DNA from 3 places in the Halarsenatibacter silvermanii genome. Region 2 is predicted to be linked to each of the others. Evidence: riboswitches for the same ligand, from Rfam matches in the RefSeq annotation. Region 2 holds a riboswitch; each other region holds the start of a gene.
What was found. A riboswitch is a leader RNA that binds a small molecule or an ion and turns the genes downstream of it on or off. The one in region 2 is predicted to bind thiamine pyrophosphate.
Positions count from the first base shown of each region.

Region 1: another riboswitch for thiamine pyrophosphate. It lies ahead of thiD (bifunctional hydroxymethylpyrimidine kinase/phosphomethylpyrimidine kinase); the one in region 2 lies ahead of thiT (energy-coupled thiamine transporter ThiT).
Region 3: another riboswitch for thiamine pyrophosphate. It lies ahead of thiW (energy coupling factor transporter S component ThiW); the one in region 2 lies ahead of thiT (energy-coupled thiamine transporter ThiT).

Region 1 covers NZ_FNGO01000001.1:155,379-162,561, reverse strand. The annotation lists gene BLT15_RS00730 (glycerophosphodiester phosphodiesterase) at 1-718, shown strand, start outside; gene BLT15_RS00725 (glycerol-3-phosphate responsive antiterminator) at 750-1,313, shown strand; gene BLT15_RS00720 (tautomerase family protein) at 1,530-1,736, shown strand; gene BLT15_RS00715 (HAD family hydrolase) at 1,803-2,564, shown strand; TPP riboswitch at 2,595-2,703, shown strand; gene thiD (bifunctional hydroxymethylpyrimidine kinase/phosphomethylpyrimidine kinase) at 2,841-3,713, shown strand; gene thiE (thiamine phosphate synthase) at 3,710-4,375, shown strand; gene thiM (hydroxyethylthiazole kinase) at 4,356-5,228, shown strand; gene BLT15_RS00695 (class I SAM-dependent methyltransferase) at 5,462-6,157, opposite strand; gene BLT15_RS00690 (DeoR/GlpR family DNA-binding transcription regulator) at 6,353-7,102, shown strand.
Region 2 covers NZ_FNGO01000010.1:77,384-84,566, reverse strand. The annotation lists gene clpX (ATP-dependent Clp protease ATP-binding subunit ClpX) at 1-1,076, opposite strand, end outside; gene clpP (ATP-dependent Clp endopeptidase proteolytic subunit ClpP) at 1,100-1,696, opposite strand; gene tig (trigger factor) at 1,744-3,036, opposite strand; tRNA gene BLT15_RS06955 (tRNA-Leu) at 3,147-3,233, opposite strand; TPP riboswitch at 3,395-3,501, shown strand; gene thiT (energy-coupled thiamine transporter ThiT) at 3,545-4,090, shown strand; gene ndk (nucleoside-diphosphate kinase) at 4,156-4,575, opposite strand; gene BLT15_RS06940 (glycosyltransferase) at 4,633-6,141, opposite strand; gene BLT15_RS06935 (carbohydrate kinase family protein) at 6,150-7,127, opposite strand; gene BLT15_RS06930 (DUF401 family protein) at 7,156-7,183, opposite strand, start outside.
Region 3 covers NZ_FNGO01000016.1:4,285-11,467, reverse strand. The annotation lists gene BLT15_RS08880 (DUF501 domain-containing protein) at 1-395, shown strand, start outside; gene BLT15_RS08875 (Ppx/GppA phosphatase family protein) at 392-1,339, shown strand; gene tilS (tRNA lysidine(34) synthetase TilS) at 1,425-2,855, shown strand; gene hpt (hypoxanthine phosphoribosyltransferase) at 2,859-3,416, shown strand; gene ftsH (ATP-dependent zinc metalloprotease FtsH) at 3,529-5,469, shown strand; TPP riboswitch at 5,501-5,625, shown strand; gene thiW (energy coupling factor transporter S component ThiW) at 5,732-6,226, shown strand; gene tenA (thiaminase II) at 6,282-6,950, shown strand.

The DNA of each region.
Region 1 (7,183 bases), on a different contig from region 2:
AATTTATCACAGGGGCGATGAGAACAATGCACCGGCCAATACAATTCTGGCCTTTGAGCAGGCGGCTAAAGGCGATGGAGATGGAGTAGAGCTGGATGTGCAGTTTACAGAAGATAACGAGCTGGTCGTTTTCCATGATCAAAAGATCGACAATCATACTAAAGGCAGCGGTTATGTGAGCGATTACAGCCTGAGCGAGCTAAAAAAGATCAAGCTGGAAACGGGCAGCACTGAAAACGGCGAACAATATATCCCCACTCTGGAAGAGACTCTGGCCGTGGTGGAAAATATGGACATGATCAATATTGAGCTAAAACAGCGCGACGGCGATGATCTTGAGCAAGAAAAGAAGCTGGTTCAAGCTCTGGCGGCCCGGGGATTGGAAGAGAAAACCCTGGTTACCAGCTTCAATCACTATACCATCCATAATCTACATGAGATAGCTCCTGATATTAAAAAGGGCATCTTATACTATTCCCGGCTTTACAGGCCCTGGGATTATGCGCGTCAGCTCGGTGCCGACCATCTTATCCCTATGCACAGAACGGTGACCGAAAAAATGCTGTCCGGTGCTCACCGCAACGGGCTGAAAGTCGCTGCTTACGGAACCAATGACCATGACCGCATCGAAAAATTGATCGAGCTGGGTGTCGATATGATCATCACCGATGAGGCGGAGGCTGCCCTTTCACTGCGCGAGGAGTTGACCGGAGAATAAATTTTGCTCGAGCAAAGCGGGAGGAGATAGCATGCAGCATCTCAGTAATTATCTGGAGGATCACCCCGTGATAGCAGGCGTGCGGGGAGAGCAGGCTTTAAAAAGAGCTTTAAATAGCGATGTGATCATTATATTTTTGCTCGAGGCCGATCTTATAAATATACCGGAGATGGTCCGGCGCATTAAAGAAAACGATCAGCTTGTTTTTATTCATCTCGATCTGGTCAAGGGATTGGCCAATGACAGGCAGGCTGTTGATTATCTGGCCGAAAAAGAGCTCTGCGATGGTCTGGTCTCCACCCGGGGCAACGTGATCAGGGCGGCCCGGGAAAAAGATCTTATGGCCGTGCAGAGGCTGTTTTTGCTTGATTCGGCAGCTATCAAAAGCGGCCGGGATATGTTAAATAGCAACAGACCTGACGCGGTAGAAATTTTACCGGGGATAGCCGCTCCCTACTTCATCGAAAGCGTCAAAAAATCCTGTCCCGTAATTGGCGGAGGGCTGATACGAACAAAGGATGAAGTTCAGGAGCTCGTGGATGAAGGTTTATTCGCTGTTTCGACCAGCAAACAAAAACTCTGGCATAAGGACTGATCGACCTGAATTTTTTGCTGATTTTTTGCTGGAACAAGCCGGAGGGCGATAGATCAGGATGTCAGCTTGCAAATTTTACCTAAAATTTATATAATACCCACCGCAGGCAGGTCAGCCTGGCAGCTTTTAGAAGTGGGTAATAGAAGTGGGTAAAAAAGCAGGTAAAAGAACCGGAGAAGCGCTCCTGATAAAAACAGCGATAAGGAGGCTAAAAATATGCCAACTATTCATTTTTACTGCCCTGAGCTGGACGAGGAACAAAAACAGGAGGCCATCGAAGGGCTTACCGAGGTTGGAAGCGAGGTTACCGGCATAGATGAGGATAATTTTGTTGTTTATCTGGAAGAGCGCACGCCGGATATGGTAGGTGTGGGCGGTCAGAAGCTGTCGGATATGCTGGCCGCACAGGAGGAACAGGACTGACTTCTGAGCATTTTCCGGAATCTTTTCGGTTTAAACTTCAGTATTTGTCTACAGGAGGTTTTTGCTTTGTCCGACATCAAGGGAATAGTCTTCGATAAAGATGGTACCATAATAGATTTTTATACCCTCTGGCTGCCCATGGTGGAAAAGACCGCCGAAAAAATCATAGCTGAATTCACCCCGGTAGAGCCCGGCGCGTCTGAATACGAGCGGCTGGAAGCAGGGATTATGGACATTTTCGGTATAGAGACCGATGAAAGCTATATCGATCCCGACGGCAATCTTGCCCAGGCCACGGTTGACCGATCGGCCCGGCAGCTTACTGATTATCTGCTGGAGCAGGATTTTCAGGTCGGATGGTCCAGAATAGAGCTGGAGGATAGAATTTACGGGATAATGGAAAACAGCGTCGATGAGGTAGATTATACTGAAAACCTGCGCGAAACAGCCGATCTGCATGAGCTTTTTTTCAAACTGAAGGAGCGCGGTTATCGGCTGGGACTGGCCACAGCTGATACCAGACCTTCAACTCTGACCATAATGAAAGAGCTGGATATTACCGATTATTTTGAATATATAGCCTGCGGCGATGATGAGATCCCTGACAAGCCCGATCCGGCTGTTCTGGAGAATTTCTGTTCTGAGACGTCTCTGGAATGTTCAGAGGTCGCGATGGTCGGAGATACTCCCACCGATCTAAAAACCGGCCGCCGGGCCGGAGCCGGTCTGGTAGTCGGGGTTTTATGCGGAGTGGGAACCCGGGAAGATCTGGAAGAGCTGGCCGATGAGCTGATTGAAACTCCCAAACGGATTCTGGACGTTATTTGAATCGCTGAAAAGCAAATAAATTTTATATTTGAGCATGACTGGGGGAGCCGGATGATCTGACGGCTGAGACGGGAATTTACCCGATCCCCTCGAACCTGAACAGGATAATGCCTGCGCAGGGAAGTTATGTCCCGGCTTCTGAGATCATCAGCCGGACGGTGAAAATCACGGGGACATAGCCCACCTGCACGGGTTTACAGGGCTGTGTCCCCGTTTTTAAATGTGCATAATGATTTCAGGTTTTTTAACCGGTAAAATCAAAGGGAGGAGATATTCATGGCTGAAACATCCGGATTGAAGAAAGATCCACCCAGAATCCTGACCATTGCCGGGTCTGACTCAGGCGGCGGGGCCGGAATTCAGGCCGATCTTAAGACAATGACAGTACTCAATACTTATGGCATGTCGGTGATAACTGCGGTCACCGCCCAGAACACGCTGGGAGTGCAGGCTGTCAGATCTCTTTCTCCAGAATTTGTAAAGGAGCAGCTGGATTCGGTTTTTTCCGACCTGAACCCAAAAGCCGGTAAGACAGGCATGCTGGCCGATGCGGATATAGTGGAGGTTGTGGCCGATAAATTGAGTGAGTATGATCAATTCGATCTGGTGGTCGATCCGGTCATGGTGGCCACCAGCGGAGATCTGCTGCTGGCAGAGGAGGCGGTGGAAACAGTCCGCCAGAAACTTCTGCCGCAGGCAGCGGTCATAACACCCAATCTGCAGGAGGCCAGAGTACTTTTGTACGGCCAGAAAAAAGCGAAAAAAGAATTTTCGCCGGATAAACTGACCGCCCGGGAAGAACGGGATCTGCTGGCAGAACTGGCCCGGGGACTTTTTGAGATGGGGCCGGGGGCGGTGCTGGTCAAAGGCGGCCATCTGGGAGGAGATGAGGCTTTTGACCTTCTTTTTGATGGAGAAAAAACCGGGGTATTTTCCGCTCCCAGGCTGCCTTCTAACAACACTCACGGAACAGGCTGCACCTATTCTGCCGCCATAGCTGCCTATCTGGCCCGGGGACTGGAGCTGGAAAAAGCGGTGGCGAAGTCCAAAGAATTTATCACCAGCGCTATCAGAACAGGTTTTGAACTGGGCGCGGGTATCGATCCAGTCAACCATCTGGCTGCAGGTGAGGAGGTGGATAAAATATGAGCTCGATTGCCGACCGGGATCTTTATTTGATCACGGAATCGGTTCTGGCTCCTGAGTATACCAGCGTCGACGTGGTGAAAAAGTCTCTGGCCGGCGGGGTGCGTATGGTTCAGCTGCGGGAGAAGGATCTGAATCTGCGCAGTCGTTATCAGCTGGGTCAGAAGCTGCGAAAGATCACCCGGGAGCAGGGGGCCGCTCTGGTAATCAATGACAGGGTCGATCTGGCTATGGCGCTGGAAGCTGACGGCGTGCATCTAGGCCAGCAGGATCTGCCCTATCAGGAGGCCAGAAAATTGCTCGGCCCGGATAAAATCATCGGGGTTTCTGCTTCCAGTCCGGAACAGGTAAAGAAGCTGAATGAGGAGATAGTGGACTATATAGGATTTGGCTCTGTCTTTTCCACGAAATCCAAGCGCCTGGATGCAGAGAGGCAGGCGGTAGGCCTGAAAAAACTCAAAAGAGCAGTTCAGCTCACCGATCTGCCGGTAATGGCTATTGGCGGAATAGCCCCCGATAATGTCGGGGAGGTCGTCCGGGCTGGGGCCACAGGAGCGGCCGTGATAAGTGCTCTCAACCAGGCTGATGATGTGAAAAAGACGGCTGAAGAGATGATCGATAGGATTAACAGGGCCGGGAAAGGGGATGAAGCCGATGTCAGCTGAAGGTGGTTCGAATATCATCGCCGAAAAACTGCTGAAAATTTTGGAAGTTGAGAATCCGCTGGTACACGCTATAACCAATTATGTGACGGTGGCAGATGTGGCCGAGGTGATCAGACTCTGGGGAGCTCTGCCTGTAATGGCTCACTCCCCTCAGGAAAGCGGTGAGATGGCCGCCTCGGCTGAAGCGCTGGTTCTCAATACCGGCACGATAGATGAGAATACCTGTGCCGGCATGCACCGGGCTGCCGAAAGCGCGGCCGCAGAAGATATTCCGATAGTTCTTGATCCTGTAGGAGTCGGATCTACCTCCTATAGAACGGATTTTGTGCGAGAGCTTTTACAGACCCATCACCCGGATATAATCAAGGGAAATGCGGGCGAGATAAGTACTCTGGCCGGCAGGAAAGCCCGGGTAAGAGGGGTTGAATCTCTGGGCGAACATCAGGAGCTGGAAAAAAGTGCCCTTTCTCTGGCGGAAGAATTCAGCTGCGCTGTACTGGTCACGGGGGGTATGGATCTGGCAGTTGATGAGGATTACATATGCCGGCTGGAGGCCGGCAGTCCCCTTCTGGGAAGGATAGTGGGAACAGGCTGTATGCTGGCCGGCACGCTGGGGGCAATGGCAGCTGCTCAAAAAATCCAGAGTGAAAGAGAAAAGAACCGACAGAGAGAAAATTCAAATCTCAGAACAGCTCTTACCGGGGCTGCTGCATTTGCGGCCGCGGCTGATTTGGCTGCAGAAGAAGAGAGCAGTCCGGCCTCGTTCCGCCGGGCTCTGCTGGATAGGATTTATGAGGTCGAGCCCGCGGAGATCAAAAAGTTATCCGAAGTGACCATAATTTCCGGCCCATAATTTCCGTCGACAGGTTTAAGAATTTACAAACGAGCTCAGGGTTATTCTGAGGACAAAAAAGTTCCCGGGAAAAGGGGGCAGTTATTTCCCGGGGTGGTAAGGTCGTAATAGCTGTGCTGCAAAGGAAGTTCGGAGGCACCTCCCCCGACAACTTCCCTCAACTTAATTATACCATAAATTTTAGAGCAGGGGGAGGTATTTTTCAATTTTTTCGGAAACTTCCATCATGGTTTTCAACAGCCGGGTTTTTGCCAGAGCGAACAGAAAAAGCCTCCTCTGACTTCTCTTTTGGCCAGTTCGTTTTCGCGCTCTAAAGAGATCTCCTGGCTTTCGGCATCAGGAGGGATGAAAAGGCATTCCCTGCTTTCCTGAAGAAGCTCTTTTTCTATTTCATTGAGTTCTTCGGGCGAGGTGAAATGAGCCTCGGAGAAAATTGAATCCCGCTTTTGAGCTCTTTCTCTGTAGGCCTCTCCCCAGGCGGAATTTTTATTGATCGTGCCGATCAAAACTTCACCGCCGGGCTTGACCGTTTTCAGCAGTTCCCGCACGAACTTTTCCTTGCTGTCGTCCTCAATGAACTCCACAGCCGCCATGGAAATAGCATGATCGAAACTTTCCGCCGGAAACTCCAGATCGATTGCGTCCATCCTGGCGAATTCGATATCCAGATCTTCATCCAGTCTTTCAACTTTATTCCGGGCTTTTTCGAGCATGGACGCGGAAACATCGACGCCGACCACGCTCAGACCGCGGCGGGCTAATTTTATGCTGAAATTCCCCGTGCCGCAGCCAGCATCGAGCACTCTGCTGCCGGCCTCAGGTTCGAAGAGAGAAAAAGCCAGCCGGGTTTCTACTTTATCAGCAAAAGCCCCCAGTTCGGTCTCGTACCAATCATCATATTCTTCAGCTTCTTCGTCGTCAAATATCATAATCTCCTCCTTTGCTTTATTATTCGTGATTGAAGCTGGATGTGCCTGCCAGAAAATCCGGAAAAGTAAATCCTCTTCAATCTCAAACTTTTTAAGCAGTTAAAGTATGAGCACTTGACAGTAAAATTAAAAATTTTTATAATAAACATATATTGTTTTTGCAGAAAACATGATATTTCAGTCCGGGGTGATATTATGGGCAAAACGAACAGGCGAAAGAGTATTCTGGAGAAATTAAAAACGGATGGCAGGGTCAGAGTCAAAGAGCTGGCCGAAGAATTTCAGGTTTCCGAGATGACCATAAGGAGAGATCTGGAGTATCTGGAGGATAAAAATGAGATACTCCGGACCAGGGGAGGGGCAGTCAGCCGGAGCGAGACGCCTTTTCCCAGAAAACGCATCCGCAATATGGATAAAAAAAGGCAGATAGCCGATAAAGCCCGGGATTTCATAGCCTCCGGTCAAACTCTCATTCTGGACGCCGGCACAACCACTTTAGCTCTGGCGCAAAATATAAAGTTCAGCCAGGAGCTGACGGTAATAACAAATGATCTCAATATAGCGGGGGAGCTTTTCAGCTTTGCCAACATAACTCTCTACTTTGCCGGAGGATTGATACAGACGGAAGTGGGTTCGGCCATCGGACCTCATGCCGAGAAATTTTTTGATGAATTTTACGTCGATTTAGCCTTTATCGGCACTTCTTCTCTGACGGAGGATTTTGATCTCACCACTCCCACGCCCGAAAAAGCAGCTCTCAAAAGAAAGATGATAGATTCGGCGGACAGATCTTTTCTGCTGGCTGATCATACCAAATACAGAAAGAAATCGGTGCACAGGGTGTGTCATCTGAGCAGTCTGGATTATTTTATCTGCGATGATGAGAAAACGGAACTTTTAGAGAAGAGAATAGCAGATGAGGCCCCGGAAATTGAATTGAATTAAAGTTGAACTTGATTTATAAATCATAAAAAATTAAAAATATTACAAATTAGAGCCCCTTCTTCTTATCAGTTGATAGATATC
Region 2 (7,183 bases):
AGAGCTTTTTCGGAGATAGACATCAAAGCTTCATCGGTGAACTCCAGTTCCACATCATCCATGGCAAAAAACTTCTTGTACTGCTTAACCAGTGCATTTCTGGGAGTAGTCAGAATCTCTACCAGATCCTCTTCGATCAGCTCATCCAGGGTGACCAGTACCGGCATACGGCCTATAAATTCAGGAATCAAACCGTAATGAAGCAGATCCTGAGGCAGAACATGCTTTAATGTTTCACCTATATTTTCTTTTTCATCCTGGGTTTCAATTTCAGCCCCAAAACCGAGAGATTTTTCTTTTATGCGATTTTCAATCATGTCATCAAGACCATCAAATGAGCCACCAGCTATAAAAAGAATGTTGGACGTATCAATCTGTATAAATTCCTGATGTGGGTGCTTTCTACCGCCCTGGGGCGGGACACTGGCAGTAGTGCCTTCTAAGATTTTCAAAAGAGCCTGCTGAACACCCTCTCCGGAAACGTCCCTGGTTATGGAAGGGTTTTCGGATTTGCGGGCTATTTTGTCTATTTCATCGACGTAAATTATGCCTTTCTCGGCCTTTTCCACGTCATAATCAGCTGCCTGGATCAATTTCAGCAGAATATTTTCAACGTCCTCCCCCACATAACCGGCTTCGGTTAAAGAGGTAGCATCAGTAATAGCAAAGGGTACATCTAGAATTCGGGCCAGAGTTTGTGCCAGAAGAGTTTTCCCGCAACCCGTTGGCCCTATCATCATGATATTGCTTTTTTCCAATTCTACATCATCTATTTTCATATCCGAATTTACGCGCTTGTAATGATTATAAACTGCAACTGAGAGAGTCTTTTTGGCTCTTTCCTGGCCCACAACGTATTCATCAAGAATTTCTTTTATCTCCCCGGGATTGGGCAGGTTCTTCAGATCGAGATCCATATCTTCATCTAACTCTTCTTCAATTATTTCGTTGCAGAGATCTATACATTCATCGCATATATATACTCCGGGACCGGCGACAAGCTTCTGCACCTGCTCCTGACTTTTGCCGCAAAAAGAGCATTTCAGCTTGCCCTTTTCTTCTCCAAATTTAAACATTCAATCACCTCACTGTTTAAAAACTACTTATCCTGCAGCTCGCTTCTTGTTATAATATCGTCGATAATGCCATAGTTTTTAGCTTCTTCAGCGTCCATGAAATAATCTCTTTCAACATCTTCTTCTATTTCTTCCACGGTTTTCTCGGTGTGTTCACTGAGAATTTCGTTGAGAATTTCTCTTATTCTCAGAAGTTCTTCCACATGAACTTCGGCCTCACTGGCTTTGCCCTGAATGCCTCCAGCAGGTTGATGAATCATAACCCGGGAATAAGGAAGGCCATGTCTTTTACCCTCGGATCCAGCAGCCAGAAGAAGAGCACCTGCACTGGCAGCCTGCCCCATGCAGATAGTAACAACATCAGGCTTTATATACTGCATAGTGTCATACATGGCCAAAGCTGCTGTCACCGAGCCTCCAGGACTGTTGATATAGAGATAAATATCTTTGTCCGGGTCTTCTCCTTCCAGAAAAAGCATCTGTGCTATAACAGTATTTGCCACTTCATCTGTTACATGAGATCCCAGAAAAATAATTCTATCCTTGAGAAGGCGGGAGTAAATATCGTAGGAACGTTCACCTCGCCTGGTTTGTTCAACCACCATTGGAACTAAATTCATTAAGACACCTCCTGCATGTCTTCATATAAATTCTTCTTAATACCATTTTAATTGTTTTCGAGTAGGAAATCAATAGTTTTTTCCATCCTCAAACCCTGTTCCAGATCAGCCAGCTGGCCCTGCATCTGCAAAAACTGCTTGACCTGCTCGGGTTCCTGCTCTCCCTGTTCAGCTATTTCGTCAATCTTATCCTCTATTTCATCTTCGCTGACTTCAATCTCTTCAGCGGCAGCAATGGCTTCGAGTACAAGGTTCTGTTTGGCCCGCTCACGGGCATCTTCTCTATTTTCCTGACGCCATTCATCCTCATTCATATCCTGATATTCAAAAAATTCTTCTACATCGACCCCCTGTGACTGCAGATTTTGTATCATCTGCTGAAACATCCGATCTAATTCTTCGTCGACAAGCTGCTCGGGCACTTCAACTTCGGATTCTGCGGTTACCTTCTCGATTATCTCGTTTTCAGCAGCCGCCCGTGATCGCTGTTCTTTTTGCTCTTTGAGATTATTTTTGATCTCTTCTTTCATTTCAGAAAGAGTTTCATAATCGCCGGATTCCCGGGCAAACTCATCATTCAGTTCAGGAACATCTTTTTCTTTAATCTCCTTAATAATAACTTCAAACATTGCCTGTTCTCCTGCGAGATCTTCGGCTTCATAATCTTCCGGAAAAGTAATATTTACCTCGTGCACTTTATCCTCGTCAACTTCTTTCCCAATCAGCTTTTCCTCAAAACCGGGCACAAATTCTCCCGATCCTATTTCAAGAATGTATTCTTCGGCCTGACCTCCCGGGAAAGTTTCTCCATCAATATATCCCGTGAAATCTATGACCACGTGATCGCCTTCCTGAACCAGAGTTCCGTCAGAACTTACCAGCTGGCTCTGCTGCTCCTGCATCTGCTCCAGAGTTTTTTCTACCTCTTCTTCGGTGACTTCAGCCTCCTCCATATCTATATCGAAATCGGTATATTCACCGAGTTCAACTTCCGGTTTCACTTCAACTTCAGCGGTAAATGAACCCTCTTCATCTTTGGCAATATGGTAATCCTCAATATCGGGTTGATCGATAGGTTCAATTTCAGCTTCTTCCACCGCCTGCGAATACTGACCGGGAATCAATATGTCAAGAGCATCCTTATAAAGCACCTCTTCTCCAAACTTTGACTCCAGAACTTTTCTGGGAACTTTACCCTGGCGAAAACCGGGAATATCCACTTCATCCACAACTTTTTCGTATGCTCTATCCAGCGCGTTATTTACAGCTTCTTTTTCTATCCTGACATTTAACCTGACTTTATTGCCTTCCAGCTCTTCTCTCTCCACTTTTTTGACCATAAAATTAAGCCCTCCTTACATATGATAAATCAAAAACAAGTATTTATAAACAATTCCCCGACCTGGGACCCTGCCCGGTTCGGGGAGGTAGAATGGGCAATGTAATAAAATGGTGCGGAGGGAGGGATTCGAACCCTCACAGGGCAAACCCCACTAGATCCTAAATCTAGCGCGTCTGCCAGTTCCGCCACCTCCGCACAATATTCACTATTATACCATACTAAAACCAGTATAATGTTAGCACATAACTTATTTTATGTCAAGACCGACTAAAAAGTCGGATTCGGCTTTCAGGTAAAGGAATTTTTGCTATAGTCTCGAAATGTGAAGATAGAGTGCTTAAAAATATATTTTCGCAAATTAAATACCGGGGAGCCTCGCTCGGAGGCTGAGAGGATGCACTGCATCGACCCGCATAACCTGATCCTGGTAATGCAGGCGCAGGGAATTATTAAATCCTCCTCCAGTATTCCGAAAGCCAGATCCCCGGATAGGGAGGAGTTTTTTGATGAACACGACCAGAACAAGAATAATGGCTGAAGCTGCTGTAGCTGCATCTTTATCAACGGTATTAAGCTTCATAACTCTCTGGAGAATGCCTCAGGGTGGTTCGGTAAATCTGGAGATGCTGCCAATTCTTTTTGTGGCCTTTCGTCATGGGGGCGGAGCTGGAATTATCACCGGCTTAATCCACGGCCTGCTACAGCTGATCACCGGTCCTTATATAGTTCATCCGGCTCAGCTTATACTGGATTATCCTCTGGCCTATATGATGGTGGGAATCGCCGGTATCTTGCCAGTCTTTTCAGAGTTAGGTAAAATAAAATTTGGCAGATTGCTTTTTGCCCTGGGGCTGGGAGGAGGAGGTAGACTTCTGTCTCACATTCTGGCCGGCGCAATATTTTTCGCAGAATTCGCTCCGGAAAACCAGAATCCCTGGATATACTCCTTTATTTACAACCTATCTCATCTGCTGCCGGCACTTATAATCTCAGTCATGGTCATTATTCTGCTCTTCAAGCAAAACAGCGAATTATTCCTTCAGAACACCTGATAAACGCCCGCAGAACCTAAATAATGCCCGGTTCTGCGGGCAAATTTAGTTTTTAAGAACGTGATTTAGCTGTATTCAGGGAAAAATAATTCTATTTCTCTTTTTGCAGACTCAGCTGAGTCGGAAGCATGCATTATATTATCGGGTTCCATGTGATGGGCATAATCACCGCGAATAGTGCCCGGGACGGCTTCAGCTGGATCAGTAGAGCCCATAATAGTTCGAACCCGCTTGATCACATTATCTTTCCCGCTCAATATCATAGCTACTATCGGCTCACCGGCAAAACCTCCCACGATACTTTCGTAAAAATCCTTGCCTTTATGTTCCTTATAAAGTTCGGCCAGAACCTCTCGCGGGAAACAATCCAGCTTCATTCTTTCGATGTTGAAATTTGCTTTCTCCAGGCGAGATATGATCTCTCCCACAAGCTGTCTTTTCACGGCTTCAGGCTTCAACAGAACCAGAGTTTCAGATTTGGACAATTTTAATAGCCTCCTTCAGCATACTCTAATAATTATTTTGTATGATTATTAGCAGAATTAATCCATTGGATAAACATCTTTAAGCAGCTCAATCAGCTCATTCTCTTCACCAGAATCAAAAAAATATGCGGGGACTTTTTCAAAATTCTTCGGAAGATAACGGTCGGGTTGAGCTAAAATACTGCTAAGGCGTTCCAGATATCTGGCAGCGGTGGCCTCCCAGGTGTATTTATTTTCCACTCTTTTCTGACCCGCTCTATGATAATACTGCCAGTCATCTTCGGAATTGACTATTTCGAGCAGTCCTCTGGAGATATCTTCAGGATCCTCGGGGTTTACGAGAACTCCGTAATCCTGGTCGTCTTCATAAAGAATCTCTTCCGGCCCTCCATTTTCTGTTGCCACCACCGGCAGGCCCGAAGCCATGGCTTCGATCGGCGCCAGACCAAATGGCTCATGGAAGGAAACCAGAGCAAAAATAGACTTTTTTTCAGCCAGAACTCTATAACAGGAAGCCAGTTCCTGCTGGCTGGCCAGAGAAAACATACTCACTTTACCTTCTAAATCATTGTTTCTGATTATTCCCATTATTTCATCCAGAATCTTTTTTTCATCTTCATCAGCCTGATCGTAACCGGCAAAAGGATTATCTATACCGCGCAGAGTCATAACCAGGTTGACTTCTTCCTGCAGCTCGGGACTTGCGGCAAAAGCTTTAACCAGGCCGGCATGGTTCTTCTTGGCATCAAGACGGCTGGCCGCTATCACTGCAGGCTTATCTTCCCTCCCTGAATCCAGATCTCGTTTCAATTTTTTCTCAATACGCTGCTTAATTTCGTGATCTTTGGAGTCTTTTTCAGAATGAAAAACATCCAGATTTACGCCGGGAGGAACCACGGAAAAGCTGTCATCATCTTCAATATCCACCACATCATCGTAGGCGGGATGTGTGTACTGTGTTTTTCGTTCCTGCTCGGTCGAGACAAAAATCGTGGCAGAGTTGTTCATACTTAATCTTTCCGCGGCAATTCTAAGATGAAAATTGAAACGGTCGAGCATTTCTTCGAGATTTTCACTGCTAACATTGAGTTTATCCATTTTTTGAGCTCCCAGCGAGTGTCCTGTGAATGTAAAGGGAATTTGCTTCCTCTCAAAAAGCATTGCACCTGCCAGTCCCCCGTCTCCATAATGAGTGGTGGCAATGTCCGGAAACTCGCCTTCTTCATCATAAAAATGCTCTATACCATCAACATAATCAATAATATGAGGCCATAACTGCTCCTTGTTGAGAAATGCATCTCCTCCGAAGGGTATTCTTACAATTCTCACCCGATCACTGCGAGGATATTTCTCAATCCTCTCGGAAAACTCAGGCCAGTCAGTATCTTTGATTCTGCGGGTCAGAATATCAACTCTGACTCCGTGTGATTCTGCCAGAGCCAGGGCTACTTCTTTGACGTAAACCAGCTGACCACCAAAATCGGGATGTTCAGTCCAATAGCTATCTCCGGGATCAAAATTTCCCTGCGGATTTAAAAAAGCTATCAGCTGCGGTTTTTTTGCCATTATTTTTTTCACTCCCCGGCATCGATCTCATATTTTTTTTTGATCTCCTCCAGATCAGCAGCCTCCAAAGGAGCACCGGTCATTTTTAATGCTTCAGCTGCCAGCGCATTTCCACATTGTATAGAAGCAGAGAGCTTTTTTCCCCCGATCAGTCCGGCATAAAAACCCGACCAAAAAGCATCTCCCGCTCCGGTGGTATCTTTGACTTCCTCAGCAAGGGAAGGGTAATATTTCTGCTCCTCCCCGGTCGAAGCCAGCAATCCATCAGCCCCTAGAGTAAGTATAACCAAATCCGCACCTGCATTATGAAACATCCGGATGTATTCCTCGCGGCTGGCCGGTCCGAATAGGGCCCGGGCATCATCCAGAGAAGGCTTAACGATATTAACCTTTTTCAGAAGTTCTTTTATGTACTCGTGTCCGGGATTATCTCCCTCCCAGAGTTGAGGACGGTAATTCGGATCCAGCGATAAAATCTTCCCCTGATCTCTGGCGATTCTCATCACTTTGTCCAGAGCTCGTCTACTCTTTGCTGCAGAGATAGCAAAGGTCGATATGTGAACCAGTCCAGATCTTCTGATCAGTTCTGAATCTATATCTCCAGGTTTGAGACATTTTTCCGCTCCACGATAGGCCAGAAATTCCGGAGATTCTTTGCTCTGAGTTATTAAAATAATCGAGGTATTCTCCTGCCTATCACGTCTGATGCCCTTTATTTCGACTTCGCCCTTCTTTAATATATCAAGCAGAAAATCGCCGAGACCATCTTCACCCACCCTGCTGATAAGAGATGTTTTAGGACCGAGGCTCCTGACATTAAGGGCTATATTGGCAGGAGAGCCACCAAAATGCCGCCCAAATCTTTCAGCCCGGGCTAAACCTCCGGTCTCCTGCTCAGCTATCAGGTCGACCAAAAGTTCACCAACGGCGAGCAGATCGACCTCGGACTCTGGAATTTCCATCCCGGCTTCAAATTTGAATTTCATCGGAATACCCCCAGTTTTCTCCCAAAACTTATATTGCCATCCAGAACCAGTATATA
Region 3 (7,183 bases), on a different contig from region 2:
CCACCACTTACTGGCTTACCTGCCCCCGGCTCAAATCCCGGGTTCAAAAACTTGAAGATGAAGGTCTTCTGGATCGACTGACAGAAAAGGAGAAAAGCGATGAGGAGTTTGCCCGGGCTGTTCAGCGGGCTCATGAAGAGTACGCACAGAAGCGCCGCAGTTTGATGGATGAAAAGCTCTGGAAAAAGGCTGCGGAGCTGTCCCGGGATGTAATTGAGGTGCTTAAAAATTCCGGGGTTGGGGGTATCCGTACAGAAAAAGGATTGAAATGCCTGCATACTCATCTGGCCCATTATCTGGCCGGAGGAAATAATCCTGTGGGCAGAATAACTGCTGCCAGTCTGGAATTTCCCACACTCTGTCGTGACTGCAGCGATTACAGAGAGGGTGATTGATACTGAAAACTAACAGCACACTTCGGCGGGCTGCTGCCGTAGATATTGGTTCTAATTCCTGTCGTCTTTTGATCGGTCAAAAACAGGAGAATGAAATTGTCAGAGAGAGGTATGAGATGGAAACTACCCGTCTGGCCGAAGGAGTCGACAGGACGGGTAGGATAAAGGCAGAGGCAGCCGGGAGAACGCGGGCTGTCTTGAGACGTTTTGCCGAAATAATATCCGAAGCTCAGGTTGAAAGGGTGATGGCTGCCGGAACCAGCGCTCTGCGCAGGGCTGAAAGAGGAGAGAAACTCAGGCGGGAGTTTGCCGATATTCTGGGCGGCTCTCTCAGAATAGTTTCGGGCAGAGATGAAGCCCGGCTGGTTCTGGCCGGTGTTAAAAGCTATCGCGGCCGTAAGGTCGATGCTGTCATAGATATCGGTGGAGGCAGCACAGAGCTAATATTTTCATCTCTCTCTCCGGATAAATTCGAATATTTTAGCTTTGAGCTGGGGGCGGTGAGCATGACCGAGAATTTAATATCTGATCCTGCCGCCGCCATCGATCGTTCTGCCCTGGCTGAGATAAAAAAAGAAACGGCCGCCCGGATCAAAAAGTCTGAAAATTCCAGCCGAAATATTCTGGACTTTTATGGAGCAGGTGGTACTATCACCACCCTGGCGGCTATATCCCAAAAAATGGGCGAGTACAGACCGGAAAAAGTAGAGGAATATGAGCTTGACAGCTCCGAGCTCGAAAAAATCACTTTCGAGCTGGCCTCCAGGCCGATCGCTGAGAGAAAAAAAGTTCCGGGTTTAAAACCGGAAAGAGCCGATATAATAGTTGCAGGTGCAGCTATTCTGACAGGAGTACTGGATGAGCTCGAATTGAGCGGTCTTAAGGTAAGCGATAGGGGGATTTTGTTCGGTCTGCTGGAACAGGTTTTTTCAGGCCGGGTTTAAATGCTCAAAAAGTTGACAGCGGGCAGGAGAATTTCCGCTCTTATAGAACTTAATCTTGAGGCATATAAATCGGGAGGAATGCCCTATGGATCTTCTTGAGGAGTTTGCGGATTACTGCCGCCGTGAGAAGCTGGTCTCAGAGGGCGACAGCGTTCTTCTGGCCGTATCAGGCGGTCCGGATTCGCTGGCTCTGCTGGATCTTTTTGATCGTCTCCGGGAAGACTGGAATCTTAAGCTGGGGGTTTTTCATCTCGATCACTGTTTGAGAGAAGATGCTTCTGAAGAGGCTGAATTTGTCAGACAGCAATGTGATAAAAGGGATATAAATTGCTGGCTGGAAGAGGTTGATGTAAATGAGGTCAAAAAACGGAGGGGAGGCAGCACTGAGGAAATAGCCCGAGAACTGAGGCTTTCTTTGATCTATAAATATCTGCGCCGGGAGGAGATGGACAGGGCTGCTTTAGGTCATCAGGCCAACGATAGGGCCGAAACCATTATTTTTAATCTCGTCAGAGGAGCCGGCATGAATGGTCTCAGCGGTATAAGTCCGTGTTCAAATCATTGGGGATACCCTTTCATTCGCCCGCTGCTTGATTTTACGCGCAATCAGCTGGAAAATTACTGTGACAGCAGATCTCTTGAACCCAGGATCGACAGGAGCAATTTTTCTCTCGATTACGACCGCAACAAGATACGCCAGAAATTAATCCCCTATCTGGAAAACAATTTTAACCCGGAACTGGTTCCGATTTTAAATTCGATGGCCGAGCTCATCAGCGAGGAACACGAATTTTTGAACGGGCTGGCCAAAAGATGTTTTCGTCAGCATGCAGAAGTTGTGAGCGAACATCGGATTGAGGTGGAATATGAACCCCTTAAAGACCTGGACAGGGTGCTGCGCCGGAGGTTATGGAGGCTCATCGTCGAGAAACTTCTGGGCTCAACCGAGGGTTTTTACCGTGATCATATAGAGTTGATGGAGGAAATACTGCAAAAGGCCGGCCGGGAATCTAAAAGCCGGGACTATCATCTGCCGGAAGGAGTGCTGGTCAGAGAGGAGTATGGAGTATTATCTTTTCGGGATCAGGTCTGGCAGAAATTAAATGAGAGTGTTGATTATCATATCCGGGTGGAAGATCCGGGTAAAATTGAGCTGCCCGGAGGAGATAATCTCAGATTGGAAATTCAGAATCTGCCGGAGAACTGGCGGGATCAGGCTGAAAATTCGGAGACTGCTTTTCTGGATGCAGAAGCTATCAGCTGGCCGCTGACCATCAGGACACGCAGGCCGGGAGATCGGTTTCAGCCGCTGGGTATGAGTGGCAGAAAAAAGTTGAAGGACTTTTTTATCGACGAAAAGGTTCCCCGCCATCGCCGCGATAAAATTCCCCTGCTGGTGGATTACAGCGGAAAGATAATCTGGATTGTAAATATGAGATGTGATCACAGGTTTAGAGTTACCCCTGCAACTGAGAAAATACTGCGGGTCGATTTCTGTAAAAATCGAGAGGAGTGAATTATTTTGTCTGCCAAGATTGCTGAGGATAAGCTGGCCGAAATTATTATCGAACAGGATGAACTTCAGAACAGAATTGAAGAAATGGGGCGTGAGATAACTGATGCCTATGAACCAGGGACCGAGCTCAGACTGGTCTGTATATTGAGAGGAGCAGTTATGTTTATGGCTGATCTTTCTCAATCCATAAATATGCCGGTAACCTTCGACTTTATGGAAGTTTCCAGTTATTCGGGCACCGAATCGACCGGGACGGTCAGAATTATCAAAGACCTTGAAGATGCTATCAGCGGCGAACACGTCCTGATAGTGGAGGATATTATAGATACCGGTCTAACCCTGAGAAACGTCGTTGACATGCTCGAGACCAGAAAGCCGGCCAGCATAAAAGTGGCCACTCTGCTGGACAAACCGGAAAGACGCGATTATAAGCATATAGATGTAGATTTTAACGGCTTTGAGATACCCGATAAATTCGTGGTCGGTTATGGGCTGGATTATGAGGAAAAATATCGCAACCTGCCCTTTATCGGAGTGCTTGAGGAAGGTGAATACAACTAGGGAACTTTTACAAAAGGGTTTCGGTGTGGTATAATTGTGCAATGTATAATTCGGAGAGGAGAAAGCAAGTGAAATCATTTTATAGAAGAAGCCTGAGAGGAGGTAAGTGCATTTGAACAAATTTGCCAAGAATATCGGCTTTTATCTGCTTTTAATAGCAATATCTATTCTGGTAGCCCAGTTTTTTATGCAGCAGGGTCCAGAAGAGATCGAAGAATTCACCTATTCTGAGCTAATGCGCCAGGTAGAAGCCGGTAATATCGATGAGGTCACCATGGTCGGCAGTGAGAGGGTGGAGGGCACCTTCGAGGGCCAGGAATTTGAAGTAGATGTGCCTCCGGAGGATACGTCTTACCTCATGCAGGCCCTGAGGGCTCAAAATATAGAAATATCGACCGAACCCGAACCTTCCGCGCCCTGGTGGCTCAATATTTTAGGCTATATGCTGCCGATAGGCATATTGATCATCGCCTGGATATTTATCATGCAGCGCATGCAGGGCGGTGGCGGCAAGATGATGTCTTTCGGCAAGAGCAAAGCCAATCAGATGCAGGAACAGGATAAGGATGTAACCTTTGATGATGTGGCCAATTATGAAGAGGTCAAGGAGGAGCTGCAGGAGGTTGTTGAATTTCTAAAAAATCCTCGCAAGTTCTCCAGACTGGGTGCTGAAGTTCCCAAAGGGATTCTGCTGGTGGGACCTCCGGGTACCGGTAAAACTTTGATGGCCCGGGCTGTTGCCGGCGAAGCCGGAGTGCCTTTCTTCTTTGTAAGTGGTTCTGACTTCGTAGAGATGTTTGTTGGAGTTGGAGCTTCGCGGGTAAGAGATCTGTTTGAAAAAGGCAAAGAGAATTCACCCTGCATAATATTTGTAGATGAGCTGGATTCGGTCGGCCGTCAGCGAGGAGCTGGCGTAGGCGGCGGTCATGATGAGAGAGAGCAGACGCTCAACCAGCTGCTTAACGAGATGGACGGTTTTGAATCCAACGAAGGTATTATTCTGATGGGGGCTACCAACCGACCGGACGTGCTCGATCCGGCTCTTTTAAGGCCTGGACGTTTTGACAGGCAGGTAGTTGTCGATAAACCCGATATCAGGGGTAGAAGACTGATTCTGGAGATACATCTTAAGAACAAGCCTGTAGCCGACGACGTTGACACCGAGATTCTGGCTAAAAGAACACCGGGCTTTACCGGTGCTGATATGGAGAATCTGACCAACGAGGCTGCTATACTTTCTGCCCGCCGCGGCAAGGATGTCATAACGATGACTGAATTTGATGATGCTGTCGATCGTGTTATTGCCGGTCCGGCCAAAAAGAGCAGGGTAATTTCAGAGGAAGAGAAAAATCTGGTGGCCTACCACGAAACCGGTCATGCTCTTCTGGGAGAGCTGCTGGAGCATGCTGACAGAACTCATAAAGTTTCGATCATTCCCCGGGGAGGAGCCGGAGGCTTTACCATTCCTCTGCCCGAAGACGATAAAAACTTTATGACCAAATCGGAACTGCTCGACAAAGTTACTTCACTTCTGGGTGGCCGGGTGGCCGAGGAGATATTCCTGGATGACATCTCCACCGGAGCTCAAAACGACCTCAAAAGAGCGACCAAAATTGTCCGCGCCATGATAACCCAGTACGGCATGAGCGATAAGCTCGGGCCGCTGACGCTGGGTGAACAGCAGGATGGGCAGGTCTTTCTCGGCAAAGATCTCTCAACCGGGCGTAATTACAGCGAAGATGTAGCCTCTGAAATCGATGATGAGATCAGCTCTTTTATGGAGCAGTGTCACCGCAAAGCCAGGGATCTTCTGGAAGAAAATGCTGAAACTGTACAGCGTGTCGTCGAAAACCTCAAAGAACATGAAACTCTCAAATCCGAGCAGATTCAAAAGCTGATGGAGGGAGAGGAAATAGAAGAACCTCAGGAAAAAGAAGAGGAATCATCGCCATCTGATTCTGCCGGGGAAGAAAAGGAATCAGAAGAGGAAGAGCTTCCCGATATCCCCCGCACGGAAAGCGGACAGGATACCGGTTCTGTTCCCGGGCACTGATAGCTGAACCAGATAAATAAAAGCTCATAAATGTTGAAGCTGGGAGAGCTTTCCCTGCCGCCTGGCGCGGGAAGGGGAGGCTGAGAGGGGTTGAAATCCCGATCCCTAAAACCTGAACGGGATAATACCTGCGCAGGGAAGCAGCTCATAGCTGGTATGATAGAATATCTAAAGGCATGGTCTGCCTCTGTGCGGATCATGCCTTTTTTGCGTGAATTAAAATCCAGACTTTCCGCATACCAAAATTTGAGGAGGAATTATAATGATATCAACAGAAAAGGTCGTGGCAGCAGGTCTGTTTGCGGCGCTGGGTACAGTGCTGGGAGGGATATCATTTCCACTTGGCCCAACCCGGGTTATGCCTCTGCAGCATACTCTCAACTCCATCATGGGCATCCTTCTGGGCCCCTGGCTGGCAGCTGCAGCAGCCATGATCACCGGATTTTTGCGGTTATCACTGGGTTTTGGCACTATATTTGCTCTGCCGGGCGGTCTTTTCGGCGGTATAGTTGTGGGATATGTTTATCGACTGACCGATAAAAAGATTGCCGCCCTGACCGAGCCTCTGGGCACTTCGCTGATCGGCGGCACTGTCAGCGGCATGCTGGTAGCTCCGGCTATGGGCAGCGCTCAAACTTCGATTTATTTTATGGGTATTTTTGCGGCCAGCGCCATCCCCGGAGCTATTATTGGATATGTGCTCATCAAAGCTCTGAACTTAATCGATATACCTCTTTTGGAGGAGTTTAGCCAATGAATCGGCCTGTTTCCGCTTTTAACTGAATCGCTAAAACTTTAAAGGAGGGGTTGAGATGTCCTTTACTGAAAGTTTAAGAGAACATGCGGACTCTATCTGGTCGGCCTGGCATGAGCATCCTTTTATTCGGGGAATAGGTGACGGCAGTCTGGAGGAAGCCAAATTTAAGTACTGGCTCAGGCAGGATTATCTGTACCTTATCGATTATTCGCGGGTTTTTGCTTACGGCGGAGCCCGGGCGCAGAAGCTGGAAGTTATGCAGAAATTTGCCGGCCTGATGGATGGAATACTGAATACGGAGATGGAACTGCACCGCCAGTATGCAAAGGAATTTGGTATCGAGCTGGAGGATCTTGAGCGGGAGGAAAAATCTCCTTCCTGCCAGGCCTATACGGATTTTTTGGTCAGGACGGCGTCAGAAGGCTCGGTTCCCGAAATTCTGGCCGTGCTGCTACCCTGTCTCTGGGGCTTTTTGGAGATAGGTGAAAGGCTGGTTGAGACGGGGGATACCTCAGAGGAAAATCTCTATCGAGACTGGATAGAGATGTATAGTTCTGATGATTTCCGTCAGCTCACCGATTGGGCCCGGGAGCTTATGGAAGATTATGCGGAAGATCTATCAGACCGACGCCGTCAGCGACTGAAAGAACTATTTGTCATCAGCAGCCGCTTTGAATACAAATTCTGGGACATGGCTGAAAATTTAGAGGAATGGGAAGTTTGAGTTATTACTAAAATAAGGATCTTCCAGCCGTTACTATCATGATATTATAGTGATCTTATACGATATCTATCAACTGATAACAAGAAGAACCTAAAATAATTTTGAGATTCGATGGGGCTGACGGCAGTCCAGGCAGTTATAGAGCGGGGGAAGAGAACAAAAAAACTGCTGAAACTGGAAGCGACCATTGATTAGAAAGATTATGAATCTGTTGTAATGCTCGATGAAATATG